Regions from separate parts of the Streptomyces sp. NPDC093795 genome, predicted to be linked through region 4. Evidence: riboswitches for the same ligand, from Rfam matches in the RefSeq annotation. Region 4 holds a riboswitch; each other region holds the start of a gene.
The links. Region 4 has a riboswitch for cobalamin ahead of ACIRB7_RS00095 (ribonucleoside-diphosphate reductase subunit alpha). Riboswitches for the same ligand answer to the same signal wherever they lie in the genome.
Positions count from the first base shown of each region.

Region 1: another riboswitch for cobalamin. It lies ahead of ACIRB7_RS31960 (cobalamin biosynthesis protein); the one in region 4 lies ahead of ACIRB7_RS00095 (ribonucleoside-diphosphate reductase subunit alpha).
Region 2: another riboswitch for cobalamin. It lies ahead of ACIRB7_RS08160 (prenyltransferase/squalene oxidase repeat-containing protein); the one in region 4 lies ahead of ACIRB7_RS00095 (ribonucleoside-diphosphate reductase subunit alpha).
Region 3: another riboswitch for cobalamin. It lies ahead of cobN (cobaltochelatase subunit CobN); the one in region 4 lies ahead of ACIRB7_RS00095 (ribonucleoside-diphosphate reductase subunit alpha).

Region 1 is NZ_JBIWIO010000015.1:114,113-119,242, forward strand. Features, by position in the region: gene ACIRB7_RS31950 (putative cobaltochelatase) at 1-486, opposite strand, end outside; gene ACIRB7_RS31955 (cobyric acid synthase) at 695-2,203, opposite strand; gene ACIRB7_RS31960 (cobalamin biosynthesis protein) at 2,200-3,183, opposite strand; cobalamin riboswitch at 3,217-3,349, opposite strand; gene ACIRB7_RS31965 (hypothetical protein) at 3,471-3,692, opposite strand; gene ACIRB7_RS31970 (anion permease) at 3,705-4,973, opposite strand.
Region 2 is NZ_JBIWIO010000002.1:696,969-702,098, reverse strand. Features, by position in the region: gene ACIRB7_RS08180 (hypothetical protein) at 1-87, opposite strand, end outside; gene ACIRB7_RS08175 (ferredoxin) at 232-465, opposite strand; gene ACIRB7_RS08170 (aldehyde dehydrogenase) at 465-1,925, opposite strand; gene ACIRB7_RS08165 (MBL fold metallo-hydrolase) at 2,043-3,092, shown strand; cobalamin riboswitch at 3,183-3,313, shown strand; gene ACIRB7_RS08160 (prenyltransferase/squalene oxidase repeat-containing protein) at 3,390-4,658, shown strand; gene ACIRB7_RS08155 (SCO2322 family protein) at 4,655-5,130, shown strand, end outside.
Region 3 is NZ_JBIWIO010000006.1:308,849-313,978, forward strand. Features, by position in the region: gene cobN (cobaltochelatase subunit CobN) at 1-1,166, opposite strand, end outside; cobalamin riboswitch at 1,206-1,342, opposite strand; gene cobG (precorrin-3B synthase) at 1,422-2,783, shown strand; gene ACIRB7_RS18895 (precorrin-8X methylmutase) at 2,780-3,439, shown strand; gene cobJ (precorrin-3B C(17)-methyltransferase) at 3,493-4,926, shown strand; gene ACIRB7_RS18905 (serine hydrolase) at 4,951-5,130, opposite strand, start outside.
Region 4 is NZ_JBIWIO010000001.1:15,646-20,775, forward strand. Features, by position in the region: gene ACIRB7_RS00080 (DUF3311 domain-containing protein) at 21-284, shown strand; gene mctP (monocarboxylate uptake permease MctP) at 281-1,912, shown strand; gene ACIRB7_RS00090 (GNAT family N-acetyltransferase) at 2,050-2,550, shown strand; cobalamin riboswitch at 2,589-2,738, shown strand; gene ACIRB7_RS00095 (ribonucleoside-diphosphate reductase subunit alpha) at 2,871-5,130, shown strand, end outside.

The DNA.
Region 1 (5,130 bases), on a different contig from region 4:
CTCGACGTACGAGGAGCCCATGGCGGCGGCGTCGAGCAGGAGGTCGATGAGGTGGTCGTGGAGCAGGTTGACCTCGTCGACGTACAGGATGCCGCGGTGCGCGTCGGCGAGGAGCCCGGGCTCGAAGGCCTTCACGCCCTCGGCGAGCGCCCGTTCGATGTCGAGCGCGCCGACGAGCCGGTCCTCGGAGGCCCCGACGGGCAGCTCGACCATCCGCGCGGCCCGTTCGGCCGAGGGCGCGTCGGAGTGCGGCCCGTCGGGGCAGCCGGCGTCGGGCGAGGCGGGATCACAGCTGAACCGGCAGTCGGCCACCACCGGCACGGCCGGCAGCAGATCGGCGAGCGCCCGGACGGCGGTGGACTTGGCGGTCCCCTTCTCCCCCCGCACGAGCACACCGCCCACGGCAGGGCTCACCGCGTTCAGCAGCAGGGCAAGCCGCAGATCGTCCATGCCGACAACGGCGGTGAACGGAAACCGGGTGCTCATCGGTGGGTCACTCCTTCGGATCGCTGATGTGCGGACGACGGCCTGCGGCCGCCGACGGCGAGAGACCGACCACAGGGGCCACCCGCACTGTTCTCGTCCTGCCGCACGGGTGGTGCGGGTGGGAACCCCGGCCCGGCCGCAGGCCGGGCGCACTCCCGCCGGCCCGCGCCCGGGCACCGACCTCGGCCCGCACCGAGCGCGCCCGCGCTCACGGCGCCCCCGGCGGCACGAACGGCAGCCCCGTCGGGGCCCCCTCCTCGATCAGCCGCAGCAGCGCGTCCGTGTCCGCGTGCTCCTCGATCAGGTCCCCGAGCCGGTCCAGCTGCTCCTCCCGCAGCGCGCCGAACGACGTGTCCGGCGCGGGCACGAACCGCCGCCCGGACGCCGCCGCGACCTCCCGCAGGAACGCCCGCCGGAACCCGTCGCTCTCCAGCGAGCCGTGCCAGTGCGTGCCCCAGACCGCGCCGACCCGGCACCCGTCGAGGAACGGCTCCCCACCCTCGACCGAGGCGACCCCGTGGTGGATCTCGTACCCCTCCACCCGCTCCCCGAGCGCCTCACCGACCGGCCGCGCCAGGGTCTTCTCGCGCGCGAACCGGACCCGTACGGGCAGCAGCCCGAGCCCGTCGACGGCGCCCGCCCGCGACTCGACCTCGTCCTCGATGTGCTCGCCGAGCACCTGGAAGCCGCCGCAGACGCCGAGCACCGGCCGCCCCTCGGCCGCGCGCCGGGCCAGCTCGTCCGCCAGGCCCCGCTCCCGCAGCCACGCCAGCGCCGCCACCGTCCCGCGTGTGCCGGGCACGACGACGAGATCCGCGTCGACGAGCTCCTCGGGCCGGTCGACGAACCGCACGACCACACCCGGCTCGGCCGCCAGCGCGTCGACGTCCGTGAAGTTGGACATCAGCGGTACGGCGCAGACGGCGACCCGCAGGACGTCCGCGCCGACCGGCGGCGCCACGACCGACTCGCGGACCGTCCCGCGCAGCGAGACCCGCAGCCCGTCCTCCTCGTCGATGCCGAGCCCGTGCGCGTACGGCAGGACGCCGAAGGTCCGGCGCCCGGTAAGTCCGTGCAGCATGTCGAGCCCGGGTTCGAGCAGGGTCACATCACCCCGGAACTTGTTCACCAGATATCCCGCGACCAGCGCCTGGTCCTCGGGCGAGAGCAGCGCCGTCGTGCCGAAGAACTGGGCGAACACCCCGCCCCGGTCGATGTCCCCGACCACGACCACGGGCAGCTGCGCGGCCCGCGCGATACCCATGTTCACGATGTCGGTGCGCCGCAGGTTGATCTCGGCCGGGCTGCCCGCGCCCTCGCAGATCACCGCGTCGTACGTGCTCCGCAGCTCCTCCAAGCACGCGAGAACCGGCTCGAACAGTTCCTTCTGCCGCCCCCCGTGGTAGCCGCGGGCGCTCAGCTCACCGACCGGCTTCCCCATCAGGACGACCTGGCTGGAACGGTCGCTGCCCGGCTTGAGCAGCACCGGATTCATGAGCGCGGTCGGCTCGACACGCGCGGCCTGCGCCTGCATGGCCTGCGCACGGCCGATCTCCGCGCCCTCCCTCGTCACGAAGGAGTTGAGGGACATGTTCTGTCCCTTGAACGGCGCCACCTTCAGGCCCTTGCGGACCAGCCAGCGGCAGATGCCGGCCGTCACGACGCTCTTGCCGGCGTCGGACGTGGTCCCGGCGACGAGCAGCCCCCCACCCCTCATGCGTTCCTCCGCTTCCACGCGCTCACGAGCAACCGGCCGCCCACGCAGGCGGCCAGGGTCAGTCCGGTGACCCGGCGGGACAACCGCACCGCCCGGTCGATGTCGGCGACCTCGACGGGCCGCCCCTCCCCGTTGAGCACCGGCCGGTGTTCGACCCGCCCGTCGTACGAGAGCGTCCCCCCGAGCCGTACGCCGAGCGCCCCCGCGAAGGCCGCCTCCACCGGGCCGGCGTTGGGGCTCGGGTGCTTCGCCGCGTCCGCCCGCCAGGCCCGTACGGCCCCGCGCGCATCGCCGCCCGCCACCGTCGCGAGCGCGGCCGTCAGCCGGGCCCCGGGCCAGCCGGCCACGTCGTCGAGCCGGGCCGAGGCCCAGCCGAAGCGGCGGTGGCGGGGCGACTTGTGGCCGACCATCGCGTCCAGGGTGTTGACGGCCCGGAAGCCGAGCAGGCCGGGCACGCCCGCGACCGCGCCCCAGAAGAGGGCGCCGACGACGGCGTCGGAGGTGTTCTCGGCGACCGATTCGACGACCGCGCGGGCCATCGCGGGCCCGTCGAGGGACTGCGGGTCGCGCCCGCACAGGTGCGGCAGCCGTTCCCTGGCCACGTCGAGGTCGCCGGCGGCGAGCGCCCCGCCGATCGCGCGGGCCTCCCGGCCCAGGGTCGTACCGCCGACGACGGCCCAGACGGAGACGGCGGTCAGCGCCACGGAGGCGGCCGGCCGGTTCCGTACGGCCCGTGCGGCGAACGCGCCGAGGGCGGCGGTGGAGCCGGCGCAGACGGCGGTGTGCAGGGCGCCCCAGCCGCGATGATCGTGGTGGAGGCGCCGCTCGACCGCGGCGGCCGCCCGGCCGAAGGCGGCGACGGGATGTCCGCGGCGGGGGTCTCCGACGAGCAGGTCGACGGCGAGACCGGCGGCCGCGCCGAACGCGAAGTCACCGGGGGATCGGAAAGGTCGGAACGGTCTGCGGCCGCGGCCGGGCATGGCGCATGTCCTCACTCAGGGTCCGCGCCCTGGATCGACGTGACCGGCGGCGAGAGTTCCTGACTCCCGGACCCTTCGGATCCGGTCACAGTGGCGGGACCGCGCCGGATTCGCACCGGACTTCCTCTACTGCCGCCGTAATGGCCTCGGCAGTCCACCACGCCCGGGAACAGCCGTCAACTCACCCTTGACCTGCACCGCGTCACTGTGCGAAGCACCACAAACACGACGGCCGGGCGGCCCGTACCCGAAGGTGCGGACCGCCCGGCCGGGGGACTGCGGGACCGTCAGACGACGATCAGGTAGATGCCGTACGCCACGGCCGCGAGGCACAGGGCGAAGCAGGCGTAGGCACCGGTGCGGGCCAGGGTGGCGGAGCCTCCCTGCGCGGCGGCCTGCTCCTGCTTGGAGAGGCCGATGATGCCGAGGGTGAAGAGGCCCACCAGGGCGACGGTCGCCACGAGGCTGACTCCGAAGACGGAGCCGAGGGCTGCCCAGTCGATCTTCATGTCGTTCGTTCCTTACACCGCTGCGGCGGGGGCCTGGGGGGCGGCCGGGTCGGTGGGAACCGGCGCGGGGATGGTGGTCTTGAGGTCCTCGTCCGCGACGGCGGCGACGGAACCGGCCGTGGGCGGCGGGGTGACGGCCGCCATGGCGGTGGTCACCACACCCGCGGGCTCGGCGTCGAGGTCGTCGGCGGTGACGTTGTGGTGGTCGACCGGCTTGCGGCGGGACAGCGACCAGATGACGGCCGAACCGCCGACCAGGAGGACCGCGACGGCGGCGATGCCCCAGGGGCCCTGCTTGGTGAGGAACTCGGCACCGGCGCCGACCAGGCCCGCGGCGGGCAGGGTCAGACCCCAGGCGACGAACATCCGGGTCGCGGTCGACCAGCGGACGACACCGCCCTTGCGGCCGAGACCCGCGCCCATCACGGCACCCGAGCAGGACTGGGTGGTGGAGAGGGAGAAGCCGAGGTGCGAGGAGGCCAGGATGACCGTCGCGGCGCTGGTCTGGGCGGCGAAGCCCTGCTGCGGCTGGAGGTCGGTGAGGCCCTTGCCCATGGTGCGGATGATGCGCCAGCCGCCGAGGTAGGTGCCGAGGGCGATCGCGACACCGGCGGCGACGATGACCCAGAGGGGCGGGTTCGAGCCAGGCGCGACGACGCCCTGGGTGACGAGCGCCAGGGTGATGATGCCCATCGTCTTCTGGGCGTCGTTGGTGCCGTGGGCGAGGGAGACGAGACCGGCGGAGGCGATCTGGCCGACCCGGTAGCCCTTGGCGGTGTGCTTCGCGTCGGTCTTCGCACCGATCTTGTACGTCAGCCTCGTGGCCAGCATCGCGGCGAGACCGGCGACGAGCGGCGCGGCGATCGCGGGGATGAGGACCTTGGTGACGATGGTCGGGCCGTTGACCGCGGACCAGCCGGCCGACATGACCGCGGCGCCGATGAGGCCGCCGAAGAGGGCGTGGGACGAGCTGGACGGCAGGCCCAGGAGCCAGGTCAGCAGGTTCCACAGGATGGCGCCCACGAGCGCCGCGAAGATCACTTCTGTGCGAATGCCCTCTTCGTTGATGATCCCGCCGGAGATCGTCTTGGCGACCTCCACGGACAGGAACGCGCCGACGAGGTTCAGCACGGCGGACATGGCCACCGCCGTCTTCGGTTTGAGGGCACCGGTCGAGATGGTCGTGGCCATCGCGTTGGCGGTGTCGTGGAAACCGTTCGTGAAATCGAACACGAGAGCTGTCACGACCACAATGGCGAGCAGCAGCGTGATGTGTTCCATTTACCCAGGCAATCGTTTGACGTCAGTGGCTAGCCGAACGTAGGCAACCTGAGTGAACGGAAGGTGAACTGGGTCGGGCGCTGTGGTGACCCAATCCGGTGCCAAGGGATTCCGTTTACGGTTCCGGCGGGTGAGCTGTCCACGATGCGGTCACCCC
Region 2 (5,130 bases), on a different contig from region 4:
GATCTCGGCCTGCGCCGCCTCACGGCCGAAGGCCTTCGCCTCCGCGCCCGCGCCGCATCCCGCCCCGAGGAGCGCCACCGCTGCCACGCCCGCGACCGCCGCCCACCGTGTACCCCGACCCCGACCCCGCATGACGTCCCACTCCCTGTGTGCCTGCTGTGCCGAGGGAGTGTCACACACGAGGTAAGCGCAGGTCACGGGCGGTCCCGTCGCGGGGCGCGAGCGGGGGCGCTACTCCTCCGGCGGGAACACCGGCTCTCCCCCGTCCGCGAGCGTGATCAGGATCGCCTCCACCGGGCAGCCCTCCGCCGCCGCGAGCAGGCGTTCGCCCGCGTCGGACTCCGGTGCGCGGGGGTGGGACTGGCGGGCCGTGTCGAGGCGGAAGCCGTCCGGGGCGTGGACGACGCACATGCCGGAGCCGATGCAGACGCCCCGGTCGACCTCCACGTGCCAGCGGTCCCCCATCACACGTCGCCGTATCCGGCCGGGAGGTGGATCATCTTGTGCTCCAGGTACTCGCCGAAGCCCTCGGGGCCGAACTCCCGCCCCAGGCCCGAGTTCTTGTAGCCGCCGAAGGGGCCGAGCATGTCGAGGCTGAAGGTGTTGACGTTGAAGGTGCCGGTGCGCACCCCCCGCGCGAAGTCGATGCCGTGCTCGACGTCCGCGGTCCAGACGCTGCCGCTGAGCCCGAAGTCGGAGTCGTTCGCGATCCTGAGGGCCTCGGCCTCGTCCCCGTACGGCAGGAGGCAGATGACCGGGCCGAAGATCTCCTCGCGGGCGATCCGCATGGAGTTGTCGACGCCGCCGAAGAGGGTCGGCTCGACGTACCAGCCGCGGTCGAGCCCCGTCGGGCGTCCGCCGCCCGCGAGGACCTTGGCGCCCTCCTGCTGGCCGATGCCGATGTAGTCGAGGGAGCGCTGCTGCTGGCGCCTGGCGACGAGCGGGCCGACCTGGGTGGCCGGGTCGAGCGGGTCGCCGACGACGAGGGAGCCGGCCGCCGCCGCGAGGGCCTCGGCGATCTCCTCGTACCGGGAGCGGGGGGCGAGGATCCGGGTCTGGGCCACGCAGGCCTGGCCGTTGTTCATCCAGGCGGCCGGGACGATCCCGGCGACGGCCGTCGCCGGGTCCGCGTCGGGCAGGATCACGGCGGCCGACTTCCCGCCGAGTTCGAGGGTGACGCGGGTGAGGTTGCGGGAGGCGACCTCCATGACCCGCTTGCCGGCCGCGACCGAGCCGGTGAAGGAGACCTTGTCGACGCCGGGGTGGGCGACGAGGTACTCGCTGACCTCGCGGTCGGCGGGCAGGATGCTGAGCACGCCCTCGGGCAGCCCGGCCTCGGTGGCGATGTCGGCGAGGATGTACGAGTCGAGGGGCGACTCGGGCGAGGGCTTGAGGACCACCGTGCAGCCGGCGAGCAGCGCGGGCCCCAGCTTGGCGGCGGCGGTGAACTGCGGCACGTTCCACGGGACGACGGCCGCGACCACGCCGACCGGCTCGCGGCGGACGAGCAGCGGCCCGAGGACGCCGCCGCGCCGCTCCTCGAACACGAAGTCGCGGGCCACGGTGATCGCCGTGTCCCAGACCATCATCGCGCCGAGCGCCTGGGCGAGGACGGACCAGGAGTACGGGGAGCCGTTCTGGGCGCTGATGGAGCGGGCGATCTCCTCGTGGCGGACGGCGATCGCGTCCTTGATGCGGCCGACGACCGCGATCCGCTCCTCGACGGTCATCCGGGGCCAGGGCCCTTCGTCGAAGGCCCGGCGGGCGGCGGCCACGGCCCGGTCGACATCGGCGGTGGAGGCGTGCGGGACCCGCCCGATGACCTCCTCGGTGTGCGGGGAGATGACCTCGATGACCTCCTCGCCGAGCGGGTCGGTCAACTCCCCGCCGATGAACAGCTTTCCGTGCTCCACAAGCTCGGTCATGACGGCCGCCTTCTGAGGAGAGGATTTCCCTGACGATGTCTCAGAACTGATACCAGTTCTAGTTATGATGGGCAACGGTCGAGCATGCTCCGTACCACCGTGGAGAGATGAGGATCCATGCGGGAACCCGCGAACCAGGTCACCGAGCACGGCGGGGGCGTCTGGTCGCTCCGGGTGCCCATCCCCGACAACCCGCTCGGCCACACCCTCGTCCACGTCCTCGACACGGACCGCGGCCCCGTCCTCGTCGACACCGGCTGGGACGATCCCGTCTCCTGGGCCGAACTGGTGGCAGGGTTGGGCGAGTTGGGCCTGTCCGTCGGCGACGTCCACGGGGTCGTCATCACCCACCACCACCCCGACCACCACGGGCTCTCCGGCCGGGTCCGCGAGGAGTCCGGGGCCTGGATCGCCATGCACGCCGCCGACACCGCCGTCGTCCGCCGCACCCGCGAGTCCGAACCCGGCACCTGGCTCGACTACCTCTCCCGGAAGCTCGCCACCGTCGGCGCCCCCGAGGACCACATCGCCCCGCTGCGGGCCGCAAGGGCCTCCGGGCGCATGGACACCCTGCCCGGTCTGTGCTCCGCGATCCCCGACCGCGAGATCGTCCCCGGCGAGCTGCTCGACCTGGCCGGGCGCCGGCTGCGCGCGATCTGGACGCCTGGCCACACCCCCGGCCACGTCTGCCTCCACCTGGAGGAGGAGCACCCGTCCCGGCTCCCCGGGCACGGCCGCCTCTTCTCCGGCGACCATCTGCTGCCCGGGATCTCCCCGCACATCGGCCTCTACGAGGACCCCGACGACGGGACGGTCACCGACCCCCTCGGTGACTACCTCGACTCCCTCGAACGCGTCGGGCGACTCGGCGTCGCCGAAGTCCTCCCCGCCCATCAGCACGCCTTCACCGACGCCGCCGGCCGGGTCCGCGAACTCCTCGACCACCACGAGGACCGGCTCACCGGGCTCCTCGGGCTGCTCGCCACCCCGCTCACCCCCTGGCAGCTCGCCGAGCGGATGGAGTGGAACCGCCCCTGGCGGGACATCCCCTACGGGTCGCGGAACATCGCCGTCAGCGAGGCCGAGGCCCACGTGCGCCGCCTGGTGAAGCTGGGCCGCGCGGAGCCGGTGGCGGGCACGGACCCGGTGGAGTACGTGGCCGTGTGAGGTCTCAGGCCTTCCAAGATCACCCCGGAGCCCGTCCCCGCGCGGGTGTGAGCCGCCTCGCACCCCCCGGGGCCCGGGCCGTACGGGCCGGTAGAGTGAGGGCACGTCGTCATCATGCCCGTAAGGGGGGAAGCCGGTGCGAATCCGGCACTGACCCCGCAACCGTAAGCCGTCTCCCAGGAGGCGGCGAGTCGGAATGCCCCGCCCGGGACGTGACCGCCGGCACCGTCGAGGAATACGGAGCCGGAGCCTGGTGCCCCTGTGGCGTGCCGGTGCCCGGCCGCAGGAGAGGGCCCCATGAACACCGTCCGCCGCGGCGCCGCCGCGCTCGCCGCCGCCGTCCTGCTCGGCTCAGGAGCAGCCGGGGTGGCCATGGCCGCACCCGCCGCTCCCGCCGCACCTTCCCCCTCCGCCTCGGCCGTCGCGATCCCGCCCGGTCTGTACGGCAAGAAGGACCCGACGTACGACGGCGTCTGGCGCCAGTCGCTCGCCTTCCTCGCCCAGCGCGCCACCGGCTACCAGCCCGCCGACCAGGCCGTGGACTGGCTCCTCGGCCAGCAGTGCGCGGACGGTTCCTTCGGCTCGTACCGCGCGGACGTCACGAAGGCCTGCGACGCGCAGACGATGCGGGACACCAACGCCACCGCCGTCGCCGTGCAGGCGCTCCGCGCCGTCCGCCGCCAGGCCACCGACCCGGCGAAGATCGACACGGCCGTGAAGGCCGGCGCCGACTGGCTGCGTACCGTGCAGAACAAGGACGGCGGCTGGGGGTACGGCGTCGGTGGCCCCAGCGACGCCAACTCCACCTCCATCGTCGTCGGCGCGCTCGCCGCGACGGGTGTGCGGCCCGGCTCGTTCACCTCCGCCGAGGGCCGTACGCCCTACGACGCGCTCCTCTCCTTCGCGGTGCCCTGCTCGGACAAGGCCGGCGCGGGCGCCTTCGCGTACCAGCCGGACAAGACCGGCAAGCTGCTCGCGAACGCCGACGCCACCGCCGCCGCGACCCTCGCCGGGCTCGGCAAGAGCATCGTCGCCACCAAGGCGTCCCCGGCGCAGCCGCCGGTCTGCACCGACCTGTCGAAGCCGACGGTCGAGCGGGCCGCGCTCAACGGCGCCTCCTACCTGGCGAAGGCCGTCGCGAAGACCGGTCACCTCGCCCTGCCGCCGATGCCCGGCGCCGCCGACACGGCCGAGCAGCCCGACTTCGGCAACACCGCCGACGCCGTCGTCGCGCTCGCCGCGTCCGGCGCCGCGAAGGAGGCGAAGCCCGCCCTCGACTGGCTGGAGAAGAACTCCGCCGCCTGGGCGAAGGAGAGCGGACCGGCCGCGTACGCGCAGCTGATCCTGGCCGCCCGGGCGACGGAGACCGACCCGCGCGAGTTCGGCGCGGTGGACCTGGTGGAGCAGCTCAACGCCACCGGTCCTGCGCCCAAGTCCCCCGACACCTCGGCCTCGTCCACGACGAGTGACGACGAGGGCCGCGGTTTCGACGTGTGGTGGATCATCGGCATCGGCACGGTCGTCGGCGTCGGCATCGGCTTCCTCGTGAGCGGCCGCAAGAAGTGAGAGCCGTCAGTGGGGTGACCGCGCGGGCCGCGGGCGCCGCGGCCGGCGCGCTGCTCACCCTGACCGTGATCGCGGCGGCTCCGGCGCAGGCGGCCGGCTACCGCTACTGGTCGTTCTGGGAGAGCGACGGCGGCAAGCCGTGGGCGTACGCCACGCAGGGGCCCGCGACCGCGCGCCCCGCCGACGGTGACGCGATCGGCTTCCGCTTCGCGGTCAGCAACGGCACGGGCGACACCTCCCTGCCCTCCGCCGCCCCCGACTTCGCCGGGATCTGCGGAGGCGTGGAGAAGAAGGCCGGCACCAAGCGGGTCGCGGTCGTCGTCGACTTCGGCGGCGCGGCGGACGCGCCGCCCGGCGAGACCCCGCCCGAGAAGACGGTCGAGGTCGGCTGCGCGCAGGTCCGCGAGGACGCGACGGGCGCGGAGGCGCTCGCCACGGTGGCGAAGCCGCTGCGGTACGACAGCGCGGCCAT
Region 3 (5,130 bases), on a different contig from region 4:
TCACCGGAGACCAGGCCGGGAAGCTCCTCGGCGGGCCCGAAGTCGTACCCCTCCGCGATCAGACGGCGCAGGAGGGAGACGGCGGAGGCGGGGGTGTCGAGACCGACGGCGTTGCCGATGCGGGAGTGCTTCGTCGGGTACGCGGAGAGGACGAGCGCCAGCCTCTTCTCGGCGTTCGGGATGTGCCGGAGCCGGGCGTGGCGTACGGCGATCCCGGCGACGCGGGCGGCGCGCTCGGCGTCCGCCACGTACGCGGGCAGACCGTCCTCGTCGATCTCCTTGAAGGAGAACGGGACGGTGATCAGACGGCCGTCGAACTCGGGCACGGCGACCTGGCTGGCGGCGTCCAGCGGGGAGAGGCCCTCGTCGTTCTCCTCCCACGCCGACCGCGAGCCGGTCAGGCACAGGGCCTGGAGGATCGGCACGTCGAGCGCGGCGAGCGCCCCCGCGTCCCAGGCCTCCTCGTCGCCACCGGCCTGCGCCTCGGCCGGCTTGGTGCCGCCCGCGGCGAGCACGGTGGTGACGATGACGTCGGCGGTACGGAGGCGGTCGAGCAGCTCCGGCTCGGGGGCGCGCAGGGACGCCACGTACAGCGGGAGCGCCTGCGCGCCGGTGTCCTCGATCGCCTCGCAAAGGGTGTGGACGAAGCCGGTGTTGCCGCTCATGTGGTGGGCGCGGTAGTAGAGCACGGCGACGGTCGGGCCGTCCGTCGTGCGGGGGGTGCGCTCCAGCGGGCCCCACGTGGGGGCGGCGGCCGGGGCCTCGAAGCCGTGACCGGTGAGCAGGACGGTGTCGGAGAGGAAGCGGGCGAGCTGCTCCAGGTTCCCGGGGCCGCCGTGCGCGAGATAGGCGTGCGCCTCGGTGGCGACGCCGATCGGGACGGTGGACGCCTCCATCAGCTGTGCGTCGGGGGCCTGTTCGCCGCTGAGGACGACCACCGGCTTTCCGGCGGCGCGGACCGCGTCCAGGCCCTCCTCCCAGGACCGGAGACCGCCGAGGAGCCGTACGACGACGAGGTCGGCACCGTCCAGGAGGCCGGGCAGCTCGGCGAGGGGGAGACGGGCGGGGTTGGCGAAGCGGTACTCCACCGGGCCGCCGGCCGAGGCAGCGTTCGCCGCGCGGGCACTGAGCAGGTCGGTGTCGGAGTGCGACAGCAGCAGAAGCATGGCGAGCGCAGGCCTTCCTCGGGGTTGTCCGCGCCCCGGGTGGTCGTATGGACGGCGGGAGTTCCTGACTCACCCGTTCCGTCGTGCCTGGTACGGGCTCACAGTGGCGGGACCGCGCCGGATTCTCACCGGGCTTCCTCCCCGGGGTCCTGGGACCCCATGCCGATCTGCATCCTAGATCGTGCCGCCCACGGCCCGGGGCGGGCCGCCGGGTCGGCCTGGTCACACCCGGTGGCCGCGCCGTTCCCCGTGGGTATGCTCGCCGCCATGCCGCCCACCCCACCCACGACGCCCGAACCGGGCGAAGCTCGCATACGGGACCGTGGCGACGCCTGCCCCGGGGCGCTGCGCCTGCACCTCGCCGAGGACGGACGCCTGGCCCGACTGCGCCTGCCCGCAGGGCGTCTGACGTCTCGTCAGGTCGAGGCGCTCGCGGCCGCCGCGGAGACCCTGGGGGACGGGCGGATCAGCATCACCTCGCGCGGCAACGCGGAGCTGCGGGGCCTCGCGGACGACTGCGGGGCGGAGCTCGCGGCGCTCCTCGCCGAGGCGGGCCTGCTGCCCTCCCCCACCCACGAACGCGTCCGCAACATCGTCGCCTCGCCCACCGCGGGACTCGACGGACTCGGCCACGCCGACGTGCAGTTGTGGGCACGCGAGCTGGACGCCGCACTGTGCGCCGAGCCCCGGGCGGCCTCCCTCTCGGGACGGTTCCTGTTCGTCCTCGACGACGGGCGCGGCGACGTGGCCCCGCTCGGCGGGGATGTGAGCTTGGTCGCAGGAGAGGACGGGTCCGTCCTGCTGCGGCTCGGCCCGACGGCCTTCCGGCTCACCGCCGCCGACGCCGTCCGCGCCGCCCTCGCCGCCGCCCTCGCGTTCCTCGACGCCGCCGAGGCGGCCGGCAACGGGGCCTGGCGCCCCCAGGAACTCCCCGACGACCACGCGCCGGACTGGGCGGGCGCCCTGACGGCGGCGGGCATCACGGCGGAGCCCGTGGCCGAGCCCGGCCGCGAACCCGTACGCATACCCGAGCCCGTACGCGTACACGAGCCCGTATCCGACCCCGGCCGCGAGCCCGTACGCGTGCCCGAGCCCGTACCCGCACCGCCCCTGCCCGCGTCCCCGCCGCCTGCCCCCGGCGTGCTCCGGGGCGGCGCGCTGTACGTCCTCGCGCCGCTCGGCCGGCTGACCGCCGCTCAGCTGCGGGCCCTGCTTCCGGCCGACGAGATACGGCTGACGCCGTGGCGCGGGGTGGTCGTCGTCGGCACCGGTACGCGTACGGCTGCCGACCGGCTCGCGCGCCTGGAGTCGTACGGACTGATCACCCGGCCCGACGCCCCCGGCGCCGGTGTCACCGTCTGCACCGGGCGCCCCGGCTGCGCCAAGTCCCTCGCCGACGTACGGGCGGACGCCCTCGCCGCGCCCGCGGGGCGGCTTCCCGTGCACTTCTCCGGGTGCGCACGCGGCTGCGGGCACCCGTACGGCGACCGGATCGAGGTCCTCGCCACCGGCGACGACACCTATCTGGTGGACGGCGCCCCCACCTCCCGTACCTCCCTGTCGGGAGCCGTCGCGGCAGCCCGCACCCCCGTCGACCACACGCCCCACACGAGATGAGCGAGAGCGACACGATGTTCGACTACGAGAAGGACGGGGCGGAGATCTACCGCCGGTCCTTTGCCACGATCCGAGCCGAGGCGGATCTCGCGGGCCTGCCCGCCGACGTCGCCCAGGTGGCGGTCCGGATGATCCACGCCTGCGGCATGACCGACCTCGTGCGGGACATCGCGTACTCCCCCGGCGTGGTCGCGAGCGCCCGCGCCGCCCTCCGCGCCGGCGCGCCGATCCTCTGCGACGCCCAGATGGTCGCCAGCGGTGTCACCCGCAAGCGGCTGCCCGCCGACAACGAGGTGATCTGCACGCTCTCCGACCCGTCCGTGCCGGGCCTGGCCGCCGAGCTCGGCACCACCCGCTCCGCCGCCGCCCTCGAACTGTGGCGGGACCGCCTCGAAGGCTCCGTCGTCGCCATCGGCAACGCGCCCACCGCGCTCTTCCACCTCCTGGAGATGATCGCCAAGGGCGCCGGGAAGCCCGCAGCCGTCCTCGGCATACCGGTCGGCTTCATCGGCGCCGCCGAGTCCAAGGACGCCCTCGCCGACCGGGCCCACGAACTCCGTCTCGAACACCTCGTCGTCCGGGGCCGGCGCGGCGGCAGCGCGATGACGGCCGCCGCGATCAACGCGCTCGCCCACGAAGCGGAGATCCAGCAGTGACCGCCACCGGAAAGCTCTACGGCGTCGGCCTCGGCCCCGGCGACCCGAACCTGATGACCGTGGCAGCCGTGAAGGCCATCGCCGCCGCCGACGTGATCGCGTACCACTCGGCCCGCCACGGCCGCTCCATCGCCCGCTCGATCGCCGCCGAGCACCTCCGCGAGGACCACATCGAGGAGCGGCTGATGTACCCGCTCACGGTGGAGACCACGGACCACCCGGGCGGCTACCGGGGCGCCCTCGACGACTTCTACGAGGAGGCCGCGGCCCGCCTCGCCGCCCATCTCGACGCGGGGCGCACGGTCGCCGTCCTCGCCGAGGGCGACCCGCTGTTCTACGGCTCGTACCAGCACATGCACAAGCGGCTCGCGCACCGCTACGACACGACCGTCATCCCCGGCGTCACCTCGGTCAGCGCCGCCGCGGCCCGCCTCGGCGAGCCGCTGTGCGAGGCGGAGGAAGTCCTCACGATCATCCCCGGCACCCTGCCGGAGGACGAGCTGACGGCCCGGCTCGCGGGCACCGACTCGGCGGTCGTGATGAAGCTCGGCCGCACCTTCCCCACGGTGAAGCGGGCCCTGGAGCGGGCCGGCCGGCTCGACGACGCCCGGTACGTGGAGCGGGCGTTCATGGCGGGCGAGCGGACGGAGCGGCTGACGGACGTCGACCCGGCGTCCGTCCCGTACTTCTCCGTCGCCGTCCTCCCCTCCCGTATCGACCAGGACCTTCCCGTACGGGAACGGGGCGAGGTCGTCGTCGTCGGCACCGGCCCGGCCGGCGCACCCTGGCTCACCCCCGAGTCGCGCGGCGCGCTCGTCAACGCGGACGTGCTCGTCGGCTACACCACCTACCTGGACCGGGTGCCGGTCCTGCGCCCCGGCCAGATCCGGCACGGCTCCGACAACAAGGTCGAGTCCGAGCGGGCCGAGTTCGCCCTCGACCTGGCCCGGCGCGGCCACAAGGTCGCGGTCGTCTCCGGCGGCGACCCGGGCGTCTTCGCGATGGCGACGGCGGTCCTCGAAGTGGCCTGCGAACCGGCGTACGCGGACGTGCCCGTACGGGTCCTCCCCGGGGTGACCGCCGCCAACGCGGCCGCCGCCGCCGCGGGCGCCCCTCTGGGCCACGACTACGCGACGATCTCGCTCTCCGACCGGCTCAAGCCCTGGGACGTCATCGCCGCCCGGCTGCGCGCCGCCGCCTCGGCCGACCTGGTCCTCGCCCTCTACAACCCGGGCTCGAAGTCCCGTACGCACCAGGTGTCCGCGGCCCGCGACCTCCTGCTCGAACTCCGCTCCCCCGAGACCCCGGTGGTCGTCGCCCGCGACGTGGGCGGTCCGGAGCAGTCGGTGCGGGTGGTGACCCTGAAGACCCTGGAGCCCTCCGAGGTCGACATGCGGACCCTGCTGCTCATCGGGTCGAGCCAGACCCGCGCGGTGGAACGGGCCGACGGCCGCACGATCACCTGGACGCCACGCCGGTACGGGTGAGGGTGATCTGTCCGTACCGGCTGATCAGCCGGTACGGGTGAAGGTGCCCAGGCCCTCCTGGTCCAGGTACTCGACGCGGACGGTCTTGCCGTCCGGGGAGAACGTGACGCCGGTGAGGCCGACGGCGTTCTCGCCGCGGGTCGGGAAGCTGAACGTGTCGCCGTCGTAGTGCGTGAGCCGGTACGTCTGGGGCTCCGGCCCCAG
Region 4 (5,130 bases):
GCGAGGGGACGGCAACCGGCATGTCAGACGCGGCAGATACGGCACAAGGGAAACAACCCACCATCACACCCATGCGGGTGGTGATCGGACTCTGTCTGTTCGCCCCGTTCGTGGCGATGCTCTGGGTGAGTTCCTACGCGAGGACCGAACCGCTCTTCGCCGGCATCCCGTTCTTCTACTGGTACCAGATGCTCTGGGTGCTGATCTCCACCGTGCTCACCATGGTCGCCTACAAGCTGTGGCAGATCGACCAGCGTGCCCGCAAGGGAGGTGACGCGCGATGAAGGACGTCACCGGGGTGAACGGCGTCGCACTCGCCGTCTTCATCTTCTTCTTCCTGGCCGTCACGGTCATGGGCTTCCTCGCCTCGCGCTGGCGCAGGGCCGAGAACGAGAACAGCCTCGACGAGTGGGGCCTGGGCGGCCGCTCGTTCGGCACCTGGGTGACCTGGTTCCTGCTCGGCGGCGACCTCTACACCGCGTACACCTTCGTCGCCGTCCCGGCGCTCATCTACACGGCGGGCGCGGCCGGCTTCTTCGCCGTGCCGTACACGATCCTGGTCTACCCGCTGATCTTCACCTTCCTGCCGCGCCTCTGGTCGGTCTCGCACAAGCACGGCTACGTCACCACCTCGGACTTCGTGCGCGGCCGCTTCGGCTCCAAGGGCCTGTCCCTCGCGGTGGCGGTCACCGGCATCCTCGCCACCATGCCGTACATCGCGCTCCAGCTCGTCGGCATCCAGGCCGTCCTGGACGTGATGGGCGTCGGCGGCGGCGAGACCACCCACTGGTTCATCAAGGACCTGCCGCTGCTCATCGCCTTCGGCGTCCTCGCGGCGTACACGTACTCCTCGGGTCTGCGCGCCCCCGCGCTCATCGCCTTCGTCAAGGACACCCTGATCTACATCGTCATCGCGGTGGCGATCATCTACATCCCGATCAAGCTGGGCGGCTTCGACGAGATCTTCGCCAAGGCCGGCGAGGCGTACGCCCAGACCAACCCGGCGACCGACAAGCCGCGCGGCGCGCTCGTCCCCGGTGAGGCGGGCCAGTGGACGTACGCGACGCTCGCCCTCGGCTCGGCGCTCGCGCTGTTCATGTACCCACACTCCATCACGGCGACGCTGTCGTCCCGGAGCCGTGAGGTCATCCGCCGCAACACCACGATCCTGCCGCTGTACTCGCTGATGCTGGGCCTGCTCGCGCTGCTCGGCTTCATGGCGATCGCCGCCGGGATCCAGGTGAAGAACGGGCAGCTCGCCATCCCGCAGCTGTTCGAGACGATGTTCCCGGACTGGTTCGCGGGCGTCGCGTTCGCCGCGATCGGCATCGGCGCGCTCGTCCCCGCCGCGATCATGTCGATCGCCGCGGCCAACCTCTTCACCCGCAACATCTACAAGGACTTCATCAAGAAGGACGCGACCCCGGCGCAGGAGACCAAGGTCTCCAAGATCGTCTCGCTCCTGGTGAAGGTCGGCGCGCTCGCCTTCGTCCTCACCATGGACAAGACCGTCGCGATCAACTTCCAGCTGCTCGGCGGCATCTGGATCCTGCAGACCTTCCCCGCCCTCGTCGGCGGCCTGTTCACCCGCTGGTTCCACCGCTGGGCGCTGCTCGCCGGCTGGGCCGTCGGCATGCTCTACGGCACGGTCGCCGCGTACGGGGTCGCCAGCCCCACCCAGAAGCACTTCGGCGGCCCCTCCGCCGAGATCCCCGGCATCGGCGAGATCGGCTACATCGGCCTCACCGCCTTCGTCCTCAACCTCGTCGTCACGGTCGTCCTCACCTTCGTCCTCAAGGCCGTCAAGGCCCCGGAAGGCATCGACGAGACCTCCCCGTCCGACTACACGGCGGACGCCGGAGACGCCGGCGTGCAGACCGAGATGCCGAAGCTCGGCGCCGACACGCACTGACGCTCACGGCCGCGGCGCACTGACCGGCCGCACGGCCGCGACGCGCCGAACCGCCCCACAACCGCACCCGAAGGGCCCGGGATCTCCGCCGTGAGATCCCGGGCCCCTTCGCGTCCCCGTGGAGGCACACTTCCCTCATGGACTTCACGATCAGGGCGGTACGGCCCGAGGAGTACGAGGCGGTCGGAGAACTCACCGCGGGCACCTATCTGGACGACGGGCTGCTGAAGTACGGGGCGCAGGACTCCTATCTGGACGTGCTGCGGGACACAGCCCGGCGGGCGCGCGAGAGCGAGGTACTCGTCGCGGAGGACGCCGACGGGCGGCTCCTCGGCGGAGTGACCTTCGCCACCGGCGACACCCCCTGGGCGGACATCGCGGTCGCGGGCGAGGCCGAGTTCCGCATGCTCGCCGTCAGCCGGGAGGCCCGCGGCCGAGGCGTCGGAGAAGCCCTCGTACGGGCCTGTATCGAGCGCGCGAGGGCCCTTCCGGGGTGCGAGCGCCTCGTGCTCTCCACGGACGCGAAGATGGTCTCTGCACACCGGATCTACGACCGCCTGGGCTTCGTCCGCACCCCGCACCGGGACTGGGAACCGATCCCCGACCACTCGCTGCGCACCTACGCCCTGGAGTTCTGACACCGGGCGGCGACACAACATGTGGGGGGTGCCATGAGCGGCGCCCCCCACATGTATGCTCGTGCTCGCTGTCGACGCAGGGGAATCCGGCGCGAATCCGGAACTGTCCCGCAACGGTGTGCTTCCTACGGATACGACACATTCGTACGAGGTGAGTCCGAGGACCTGCCGACAGCGCGCCCGGTCCGTCCGTTCCGGGTGCCACTGACGTCCGGGCCTCGCGGAGTGGGCCGGTGGAAGCGTCGCGTCCGGCGTTACGGATGCCCGCATGCCCGCCTTCCCCCGCCGCGGCCCCGAGCCGAGCGAGGGAGAGCCCCCACGTGACCATCGCGCCCGCCGATCCGGCTTCCGCCGAGGCTTCCGCGGTCGAGAGCGACGGCCCCGGGACCGTGCTGCTGCGGACCCTGACCGACCTCACCGCCGATCTCGCCGACACCGACCCCGGCAAGGTCGCCGCCGCCGCGCTCCGCGGCCGCAGCGCCGCGTCGGACGAGGCGGAGCTGCGCGAGCTGGCCACCGAGGCGGCCGCGGGTCTGATCGCGGAGGACCCGGCGTACTCCCGGCTCGCCGCCCGGCTCCTGACGGTCACCATCGCCGACGAGGCGGCCGGCCAGGGCGCGTACTCCTTCTCCGCCTCCGTCGCCGTCGGTCACCGCGAGGGCCTGATCGCCGACCGCACCGCCGAGTTCGTCGCCCTGCACGCGGCCCGCCTCGACGCGGCGATCGACCGGGCCGGCGACGACCGCTTCGGCTACTTCGGCCTGCGCACCCTCTACTCGCGCTACCTGCTGCGCCACCCGATCACCCGCAAGGTCATCGAGACCCCGCAGCACTTCATGCTCCGCGTCGCCTGCGGTCTCGCCGAGGACGACAGCACGCGCGCCCTGGACGAGGTCACGGCGCTGTACGGCCTGATGAGCCGCCTGGACTACCTCCCGTCCTCCCCCACGCTCTTCAACTCCGGCACCCGCCACCCGCAGATGTCCTCCTGCTACCTCCTGGACTCCCCGCAGGACGAGCTGGACTCCATCTACGACCGCTACCACCAGGTGGCGCGCCTCTCGAAGCACGCGGGCGGCATCGGCCTCTCGTACTCCCGCATCCGGGCCCGCGGTTCGCTGATCCGCGGCACCAACGGGCACTCCAACGGCATCGTGCCGTTCCTGAAGACCCTCGACGCCTCCGTCGCCGCCGTGAACCAGGGCGGCCGCCGCAAGGGCGCCGCCGCCGTCTACCTGGAGACCTGGCACGCGGACATCGAGGAGTTCCTGGAGCTCCGCGACAACACGGGCGAGGACCAGCGCCGTACGCACAACCTGAACCTGGCGCACTGGATCCCGGACGAGTTCATGCGCCGGGTCAACGCCGACGCCGACTGGTCGCTGTTCTCCCCGGCGGACGTCCCCGAGCTGGTCGACCTGTGGGGCGAGGAGTTCGACGCCGCCTACCGCGCCGCCGAGGCGAAGGGCCTGGCCCGCAAGACGATGCCGGCCCGCGACCTGTACGGCCGGATGATGCGGACCCTGGCCCAGACCGGCAACGGCTGGATGACCTTCAAGGACGCCTCGAACCGTACGGCGAACCAGACCGCCGAGCCCGGCACGGTCGTCCACTCCTCCAACCTGTGCACCGAGATCATCGAGGTCACGAACGACGGCGAGACGGCCGTCTGCAACCTGGGCTCGGTCAACCTCGGCGCGTTCGTGGTGGGTTCGGACATCGACTGGGAGCGCCTCGACGCGACCGTCCGCACCGCCGTCACGTTCCTCGACCGGGTCGTCGACATCAACTTCTACCCGACCGAGCAGGCGGGCCGCTCCAACGCCCGCTGGCGGCCGGTGGGCCTGGGCGCGATGGGCCTCCAGGACGTCTTCTTCCAGCTGAAGCTGCCGTTCGACTCGGCGGAGGCCCGCGCCCTGTCGACGAAGATCGCCGAGCGCATCATGCTGGCGGCCTACGAAGCCTCGGCCGACCTCGCCGAGCGCAACGGCCCGCTGCCGGCCTGGGAGAAGACCCGTACGGCCCGGGGTGTCCTGCACCCCGACCACTACGACGTCGAGCTGAACTGGCCGGAGCGCTGGACGGCGCTGCGCGAGCGCATCGCGTCGACCGGCATGCGCAACTCGCTCCTCCTCGCCATCGCGCCGACGGCGACCATCGCCTCGATCGCCGGCGTCTACGAGTGCATCGAGCCGCAGGTCTCCAACCTCTTCAAGCGCGAGACGCTCTCCGGCGAGTTCCTCCAGGTCAACTCGTACCTGGTCGACGAGCTGAAGAGGCTCGGCGTGTGGGACGCGCAGACCCGCGAGGCCCTGCGCGAAGCCAACGGCTCCGTCGCCGGCTTCACCTGGGTCCCGGCCGAGGTCCGCGAGCTGTACCGCACGGCGTGGGAGATCCCGCAGCGCGGCCTGATCGACATGGCGGCCGCCCGTACGCCGTTCCTGGACCAGTCGCAGTCCCTGAACCTCTTCCTCGAAACCCCGACCATCGGCAAGCTGTCGTCGATGTACGCGTACGCCTGGAAGCAGGGCCTGAAGACGACGTACTACCTGCGCTCCCGCCCGGCGACCCGGATCGCCC